2 regions of the Leucobacter sp. VD1 genome follow, and region 2 is predicted to be linked to the other one. Evidence: predicted binding sites of a transcription regulator. Region 2 holds the regulator's gene; the other holds the start of a gene.
What was found. The regulator HspR, encoded in region 2, represses chaperone genes until heat shock. The targets are predictions, from matches to a motif close to AAGTTGAGTCNNNNNGACTCAACTT.
Positions count from the first base shown of each region.

Region 1: WFL22_RS08640 (ATP-dependent Clp protease ATP-binding subunit) is a predicted target of HspR. The motif match lies at 2,456-2,480, and genes of this name have one in related genera.

Region 1 is NZ_JBBCPO010000002.1:703,087-707,292, forward strand. Features, by position in the region: gene WFL22_RS08625 (acetyl-CoA C-acyltransferase) at 1-173, shown strand, start outside; gene WFL22_RS08630 (MFS transporter) at 160-1,431, opposite strand; gene ddaH (dimethylargininase) at 1,500-2,270, opposite strand; gene WFL22_RS08640 (ATP-dependent Clp protease ATP-binding subunit) at 2,533-4,206, shown strand, end outside.
Region 2 is NZ_JBBCPO010000002.1:202,783-206,988, forward strand. Features, by position in the region: gene WFL22_RS06290 (MFS transporter) at 1-619, opposite strand, end outside; gene WFL22_RS06295 (helix-turn-helix domain-containing protein) at 767-1,087, shown strand; gene WFL22_RS06300 (class I SAM-dependent methyltransferase) at 1,159-2,295, opposite strand; gene WFL22_RS06305 (heat shock protein transcriptional repressor HspR) at 2,283-2,705, opposite strand; gene WFL22_RS06310 (DnaJ C-terminal domain-containing protein) at 2,720-3,682, opposite strand; gene WFL22_RS06315 (nucleotide exchange factor GrpE) at 3,675-4,206, opposite strand, start outside.

The DNA.
Region 1 (4,206 bases), 500 kb from region 2:
TGAACCGGCATGGCGGTGCGATCGCGCTCGGTCACCCAATCGGGGCTTCGGGCGCGCGCATCGTGGGCACGCTTGCGCGGCAGCTCGCAGAGCTCGGCAGCGGATCGCTCGGCGCCGTCGGCATCTGCGGCGGCGGTGGGCAGGGCAGCGCCGTCGTGCTCAGCGCGGTCTGAGGTCAGAGCCGAAGACCATGCGCTCGCGAGCGAGCAGCAGCCCCGCGCAGAACTGCAGGCCGACACCGGCGAGTATCACGAAGAGCGGCGGAACCCAGCTCCCCGTCGCGCCGTAGAGCACCCCGAACAGGACAGGCCCGACAGCGGCGATCAGGTATCCCACGGATTGCGACATGCCAGATGTTGCAGCGGCCGTCGCAGCATCTGTCGAGCGCTGAGCCATCAGTGTGAGCGACACCGTCAAAGCGCAGCCTGCTGAGAAGCCCGAGAGAATCAGCCATGCCAGCAATGCGGCGGGTGCGAGGATGAGGCCCACGGCACCGGCGGCCGCGATGACGGGCAACAGCACCGGGAGGATTCGCCGCATTGCTCCGCGAGAAATAAATGGCGCGGACAATGAACCGAACATGCCGCAGACGTGGAACACCATCACATGGAGGCCCGCTGTCACGGGATCTGAACCGCGTGAGAGGTCGAGCGGTGCAAGCCAGGTGGCCCACACGTAGAAGGTCGAAGACTGGGTGCCCATGTACACCGCGATGCTCCAGGCGACAGGATCGCGCCAGATGCGACTGCCCAACCGTGAGGCCATACCCGAGGAGGGCTCGCCCTGAACAGTGGCGGAAACGCTTGTCGTGTCGCCCCCGCCGCGGTGCTGCGCCCGGCGAGTCGCGACTACCCACATCACCAGAGCGGGCGGCACCATGGCCCCTGTAGTGAGCAGGGCGATCCGCCAACCCACAGGTTCACCCGAGGCCATCGATGCGTGGGCGATCGGCGCCACCATGCCGGCTCCGACCGCAGCGGCCCCGCTCAGCAGGGTCGAGTAGGCGCCCATCACCAAGGGCACACGCCCCCCGAAATCCCGCTTGATTGTTGCGGGCAGGAGCACGTTGGCGACGGCGAGTGCGGCGCCCACGAGCGCGGTACCCAGCCAGAGATTCGCCTGTGGGCCAGGCAGTGAGCGCCAGACCGTGCCGAGAGTGAGTGCCGCGAGTGAGCCCGCCACCGCGGCGTTCGGACCGATTCGTGCTGATAGCGCCTGTGCGGCTGGTGATACGACGGCCCAGGTGAGCAGCGGGATCGAGGCCAAGAAACCCAGAGATGCGGGCGTGACGCCCTGATCCGCCGCGATTTCATCGAGCAGTGGCCCAACGCCCGTGATCGTCATGCGCATGTTGACGGCGACCAAGCAGACCGCTACGAACAGCAGCGCCCAAGGCGTGCCAGAGACACGGGCATCACGTTGAGCGTTCACCACGCGACACTATCGCAAGGAACTATCGCGGGTGAGAAGCGGCCCCTGCCCGGGGCCGCCGACCGCCCCTAGTCGAGGCAGCGCACCCGCACCGACAGGCAGGTGGGGCAGCCCTCGAGCTTCTCGTACTCGGAGATGGCGACCTCGGTCACGGAGTAGCCGAGATCGCGCAGCATCGCCGCGGTCTGCGGTGCCGACGCCGAGATGAGCAGTTCGGAGTCGCTGAGGCAGACCACCGCGGTGCCGTGCGGTTCGGGCACGGGCAGGAAGGCGGGGAAGATGCCGGGGTTGTCGACGAAATCGGGGTAACCGATCACGGTGCCATCGGGGAGGGCGGTGACGGCGGTCTTCAGGTGCAGCACCTTCGTGACTGGCACGGCCACGACCCTGCCGCCGAGCGGGGCGAGGATGCGACGCAGCTGCGCGATGCCCTCGGCATTGGTACGGCCGCCGCGACCTACGTAGACGGTGTCGCCGACCTTCAGCACATCGCCGCCGTCGAGGGTGCCTGGCGCCTGAATCTCGACAACGGGGCAGCCGAGCGCTTCGAGGGCGCGTCGGGTGCCGGCGGTTTCGGGCTTGCGGCTGTCGGCACCGGGGCGCGAGATCACGGCCACGTTGCGGAACATCACCACGGTGTCTTCAATGAAGACGGAGTCGGGGCAGTCGTCGGCGGGATCGACCTCGACGGTCTGCCAGCCGTGCTGCTGCAGCGCGGCGACGTAGCCCCGCCACTGCTCGCGCGCCGTGTCAAGATCGACGGCGACCTTCTCGATGTGGTCGACGATTCCGTCGTCGAGCAGGCTGCTGGGCTGGCGCACGAGGGCGATCTTCGACATGGGTGGGCTCCTCCGAGGTTGGGACGAATCTCTCACCAGGCTAGCGGTCGCGGGTGACGCCCTGCGTGAGCCGGCTCTGTCGCCTGGCTCTTTTCGCCGGGCGGGGCCGGATTGCGCAGGCCGTGGCGGGTGGGGGACAAAAGCGATCCGCCGCAATCCCTAGCGGAATGTCGCACCCTCAAGTAAACTTGAGTCATAATCACTCAAGTTTGTGGCTGCCCGGATCGGGTCGCCGCAGCCTGCTGAACCAGAAGGGATCCAGATGCAAGCAAACTGGCAGCCCGCCCAGGGCGAAGAAGGGCAGTCCGCCCTCGAGCAGTTCGGCGTCAACCTCACGGAAGTCGCCCGCTCGGGCAAGCTCGATCCGGTCATCGGCCGCGACAGCGAAATCCGCCGCGTGAGCCAAGTGCTCACCCGCCGCACCAAGAACAACCCCGTGCTCATCGGCGAACCAGGCGTCGGGAAGACCGCCGTCGTCGAAGGCCTCGCCCAGCGCATCGTCGCCGGCGACGTTGCCGAATCGCTCAAAGACAAAGAACTCATCTCCCTCGATATCTCCGCGCTCATTGCCGGAGCGAAATACCGGGGCGAGTTCGAAGAGCGCATGAAAGCCGTGCTGCAGGAGATCAAAGACTCTGACGGCAAGATCATCACCTTCATCGACGAACTGCACACCCTCATGGGCGCAGGCGGCGGCGAATCCTCTGTCGCGGCCTCCCAGATGCTCAAGCCCATGCTTGCCCGCGGTGAGCTGCGGCTCATCGGCGCCACCACCCTCGACGAATACCGCGAGTACATCGAGAAAGATGCGGCCCTCGAACGACGCTTCCAGCAGGTCTACGTGGGCGAGCCGAGCGTCGAAGACACCATCGCGATCCTGCGCGGCCTCAAAGAACGGTACGAGGCACACCACAAAGTGACCATCGCCGACTCCGCCCTCGTCGCCGCGGCAAGCCTCTCGAACCGCTATATCACGGCCCGGCAGCTGCCCGACAAGGCGATCGACCTGATCGACGAGGCGGCCTCGCGTCTGCGCATGGAGATCGACTCGGCCCCGGTGGAGATCGACGAACTGCGCCGCGCCGTCGACCGAATGCGCCTCGAAGAGCTCGCGTTGAAGAAGGAGAAAGACGCCGCCTCGAAGGAACGCCTCACGAAACTGCGCGACGACCTTGCCCAGAAGCAGCGCGAACTCGACGGCCTCGAAGCGCGCTGGGAGCGCGAGCGAGCCTCCCTGAACCGCGTCGGCGAACTGCGCGAGAAGCTTGATCAGCTCGGTATGCAAGCGCAGGTCGCACAGCGAGAAGGCAACCTCGAACGGGCGTCCCGGCTGCTCTACGGCGAGATCCCCGTCATTCAGAAGCAGCTCGCCGAAGCCGAGCAGGCCGAGCTCGCCGACGAAATCGACGGCGAACCCCGTATGGTCAACGACCAAGTCACCGACGAAGATATCGCGGGCGTCGTCGCCGCCTGGACCGGCATCCCCGTCGGCCGGCTGCTGCAGGGCGAGACAGAGAAGCTGCTCGCACTCGAAAGTGAACTCGGCAAGCGCCTCGTCGGGCAGACGGACGCGGTGCGCGCGGTCGCCGATGCGGTGCGGCGCACGCGGGCAGGAATCGCGGATCCCAATCGTCCGACCGGCTCCTTCCTCTTCCTGGGGCCCACCGGTGTAGGCAAGACCGAGCTCGCGAAAGCGCTCGCCGAGTTCCTCTTCGACGACGAGCACGCCATGGTGCGCATCGACATGTCCGAGTACGGCGAAAAGCACTCGGTGTCACGCCTCGTGGGCGCCCCTCCGGGCTACGTCGGCTACGAGCAGGGCGGTCAACTCACCGAAGCCGTGCGCCGGCGCCCCTACTCGGTGGTGCTGCTCGACGAGGTCGAAAAAGCGCACCCCGAAGTGTTCGACGTGCTGCTGCAGGTTCTCGACGACGGT
Region 2 (4,206 bases):
CTCCGCGACCGGGGCCCGCCTCGCCGGCAGGGCCGTGCGAGAGCAGCCGCTCGGGGTCAGGGGCAAAGCCCACGAGCAGCGCGGTGAGCGCGAGGCAGACGACGAACGCCCAGACGGGGGCGTGTTGGTCACCGGTGATCCCGAGCAGCCCTGCTGCGAGGAACGGCCCGGCGAATCGTCCGAAGCGGTGGGAGCCGCCGATCAGCGACAGCGCTCTGGCCCGGAACGTGACGGGCACGCGCGTGGTCATGAGGGAGTGGCGCGCTAGCCCGAACGCTGCCTCAGCGAAGCCGATCACGAACGCTGAGGCGCCGAGCACGGCAAGGCCGGGTGCGAGTGCGACTCCGAGGGCCCCCAGGAGGGCAACGCCGGAGGCGATGAGCATCGCGATGCGTTCACCCGCCCGCGCCACGAGCCAGCTGGCAGGCAGGTTGCCGACGAGCCTGCCGACAACCACCGTGGAGGCGATCACTCCTGAGAGGCCCAGCCCGGCCCCCTGCGATACCGCAATGAGGGGCACGATCGGCAGCATGGCGTAGGCACCGAGGGTGAACAGGATTGTCGGCCCGTAGATGCTCGGGGCAAGACGCAGCAGCAGTTCCCGTGTGGCGTTCGACATGTCGCTTCCAGAGTACGCCCACGGTCAGCCACCGTCGGGCGAGTTCGGGCTTTCATCCTCACCGAATAATGCGCGAACACACTGGGCATTTTTAGCCAGTGCTCGCAAGGCCTGGTGCCGAATGCATGAGTCGAGCACGCTGGGTGCGTGCCAAACATTCACTCGGAAGCCGCGATAAAGATCGGCCGCCGCGTACGCGAGATCCGCCAGCACCTTGGTATCTCGCTGGAAGATCTCGGCGAGCTCGCGGAGATCAGTTGGACCAGCATCGGCAAGATCGAACGCGGCGTCTCCAGCCCGACTGCCGAAACGCTGGTGCGCCTCGGCACCGCGCTCGAAGTGGATCCGGGCAGTTTTCTGTCAGGCCTCAGCGCTGATGACTACGGTGTGCGCGTGCACCAGATCTCGGCCCGCGACCTCATTCGGGCCCGCGCAGAGCAGGGCAATCCGCGCCGCCGCAAGGCCTGACCACCCTCGATAGTCAGGCCTGACGACCCTCGCCGGCGCAGCGGTGGGCCGCACTGGCGAGCACACCCAGCTCAGCGACGCATCGCCGACAGCACCGTAAAGGTGCGGTCTCGGGCAACCTCGCGCACCGGGCCGATCTCGCGCTCCACGAGGGGCCGATAGCGCAGGTGCGAATTGAAAACGAGACGCAGCTCGCCACCGGGAGCGAGTGCGCGACGGCACGCGCGGATCAGGCGGTGCGCCACTCCCGCGTGCACCGTCGCCCCCGTGTGAAACGGCGGGTTGAGCAGGATCAGATCCGCCCACCCATCGGGCACGGCTTCAAGAGCATCAGCACGGTGGATCGCCACCCGATCCGCCACACCCGCCTCTGCCGCGGTGAGCCGAGCCGCAGCAACCGCGGCGGCCGACTGGTCTGTCGCGATAACCTCGGCGTCGGGCCAGCGCAGCGCCGCAGAAACGGCCAGCACCCCATTGCCGCAGCCGAGATCAACGATACGGGCGGGCTTCACGCCAGGCCTTTCGGGCACACCCAGCCCTTCGAGCAGCAGCCTGCTGCCGTGATCGAGCGTGGCACCCCCGAATGTCGCCCCGAACGCGGCAACCCGAAACGCGAGCGCAGCATCCGATCCCCACTGCGGAAACGGCGCGGGGCCGATGTCACGCCGCGCGCTCGCCCGCAACACCCGAGCCTTGCGCCACCCGAGCCCCGCCGAGACCTCGCCGAAGGAGCGGCCCAGCACCTCGTTCTGAGCACGAGTCATATGCTTCACGCGCCCGCCGGCGACCACCCGCACCTCGGGATGCGCCCAGCGCGCGATCGACCAGGCGATCTCGTCGAGCGCGTCGAGGCCCCGCGGCAACTGCAGCAGCACCAGCCGCGCATCGCGCAGCAGCGACTCGTCGAGCGGGTGCGAGCTGTGCATCCCGGCAAGGCCGAGACGTTCCGCGTTCGCGGTAAGCGCGCGCTCGGCGAGCAGCGGATCCTGGTGCACGCGGATCCGCCGCGCACCGAGGCTCGCCGCACCCAGCGTGAGCGCACCGTGACGGTCACCGATCACCACCAGCTCACCGTCGTCGATGCCGCGCAGCTCATCGGCGACGGTGTCGAGCATCAGCTCATCGGCAGAATCGTAGGCCTGCAACTCAGGAGCATCGAAATCAGGCGCTCGCGAAAGCTGCGCGAAGAGCGCGGTTACGGCTTCCACACGACAACCTCGGCGTTGCGCCGCACGCGGGTGCCGCGGCGCAGGGTGATGACCTCCCCGCCCGCGGCACCGGCAGCGAACACACGCCGCTCGGGCCGCTGCAGCTGCTCCTGAGCGAGCGCTTGTTCGAGCTCGTGCACACGGCCCTCGAGCTCGCGCACCCGATCCTCCAACCGCAGCACCCGGCGGATCCCCTCCAAGCTGAGCCCCTCGGCCGACAGCCGTGACACCTCGCGCAGACGCGCCACATCGTGCAGCGAATAGCGGCGGGTGTTGCCACGGGTGCGCTGCGGCGACACGAGCCCGATTCGGTCGTACTGTCGCAGCGTTTGGGGGTGCATCTCGGCCAGCTCCGCGGCGGCGGCGATCGCGAACACCGGGGTGTAGCGATCCATCTGAGGTTCAGCCATGGGTCTCACCGCTCTCAGCCACGGGCGCGCGACAGAAGATCCTCGCGCGGGTTCTCCCGGGGCTCCACTTCGCGGAAGGCCTCAAGCGCCGCGCGGGCTTCCTCGGAGAGGTGCGACGGCACGACCACCTGCACCTCGGCGAGCAGGTCGCCGGTGCCCTTGGCACTCTGCACACCACGCCCCTTCACCCGCAGCACCCGCCCACTGGGCGTTCCCGGCTGCACCCTGAGGCGCACGGGATCGCCGCCGAGGGTCGGCACTTCGACGGTCGCGCCGAGCGCGGCCTCCGAGAAGGTGACCGGCAGCTTGAGGCGCAGGTTCTGGCCGTCGCGCTCGAACACGGGGTGCTTGCGAACACTCACCGTGAGGATGATGTCGCCCGCGGGCCCGCCGTTCGGGCTCGGCTCGCCCTTGCCGCGCACCTTGATCTTCTGCCCGTCCGAGACACCCGCCGGAATCTTCACCTTCACCGAACCATTCGGGGTCTGCAGCGTGACGGTCTTGCCCTGCACGGCGGTCTCGAAATCGAGCGTGGTCGTGGCCTGGATGTCGCGCCCCGGCTGCGGGCCGCTGCGGCCGCCACCGAACATGTTGAAGATGTCCTCGTAACCCTGGCCGCCCTGTGGGAACCCACCCTGGTAGCTGAAGTTGGCACCGCCGCGACCACCGCCGAACATGCCTCCGAAGATGTCCTCGAAGCCCTGACCGCCGCCCCCGCCTGCGGTGAAGCGGGCGCCGCCAGCACCCATGGCGCGAATCTGGTCGTACTCGGCGCGCTGCTCTTTGTCGGAGAGCACCGAGTAGGCCTCGCTGATCTCCTTGAACTTCGCCTCGGCGACGGCGTCGCCGGGGTTGGAGTCGGGGTGATGCTTGCGGGCGAGCTTGCGGTACGTCTTCTTGAGCTCAGCCTCGCTCGCGTCTTTTGAGACGCCGAGGATCGCGTAGAAGTCTTTCTCGAGCCAATCCTGACTAGCCATCTGCCCCCACCGCCACCGCTACCTTGGCGGGGCGCAGCTCGACGTCGCCGACGCGGTACCCCCGCTCGATCACGTCCAGAACGGTCTGCTGCTCGGTGCCAGGCACGGGCACCTGCGCAATGGCCTCGTGCAGCTGCGGGTCAAAGGGTTCGCCCTTCTCGCCATAGCTCACCAAGCCGAGACGTTCCATAGTGGCGCGCATCTTCTGCGCAATGGTGAAGAACGCGGTGCCCTCGACGAGATCACCGTGCTGCTCAGCGCGGTCGAGATCGTCGAGCACTGTGAGCAGCGGGGTGACCGCCGCGGCCACGGCGCGCTGCTTCTCGAGCTGCGCGTTGGCCTCGGTGCGCTTGCGGTAGTTCGCGTACTCCGCGGTGAGACGGCGCAGATCTTCGAGGTAGGGGTTCTCCTCGGGAGCGGCCTCGGCTGCAGCTGCGTCGGCGGCCTTCGCGTCGGTGCTCTGGTCTGCGTTCAGGATGTCATCGACGGTGAGCCCGTCTTCCTGCGGCACGGGGCCGGAGGCA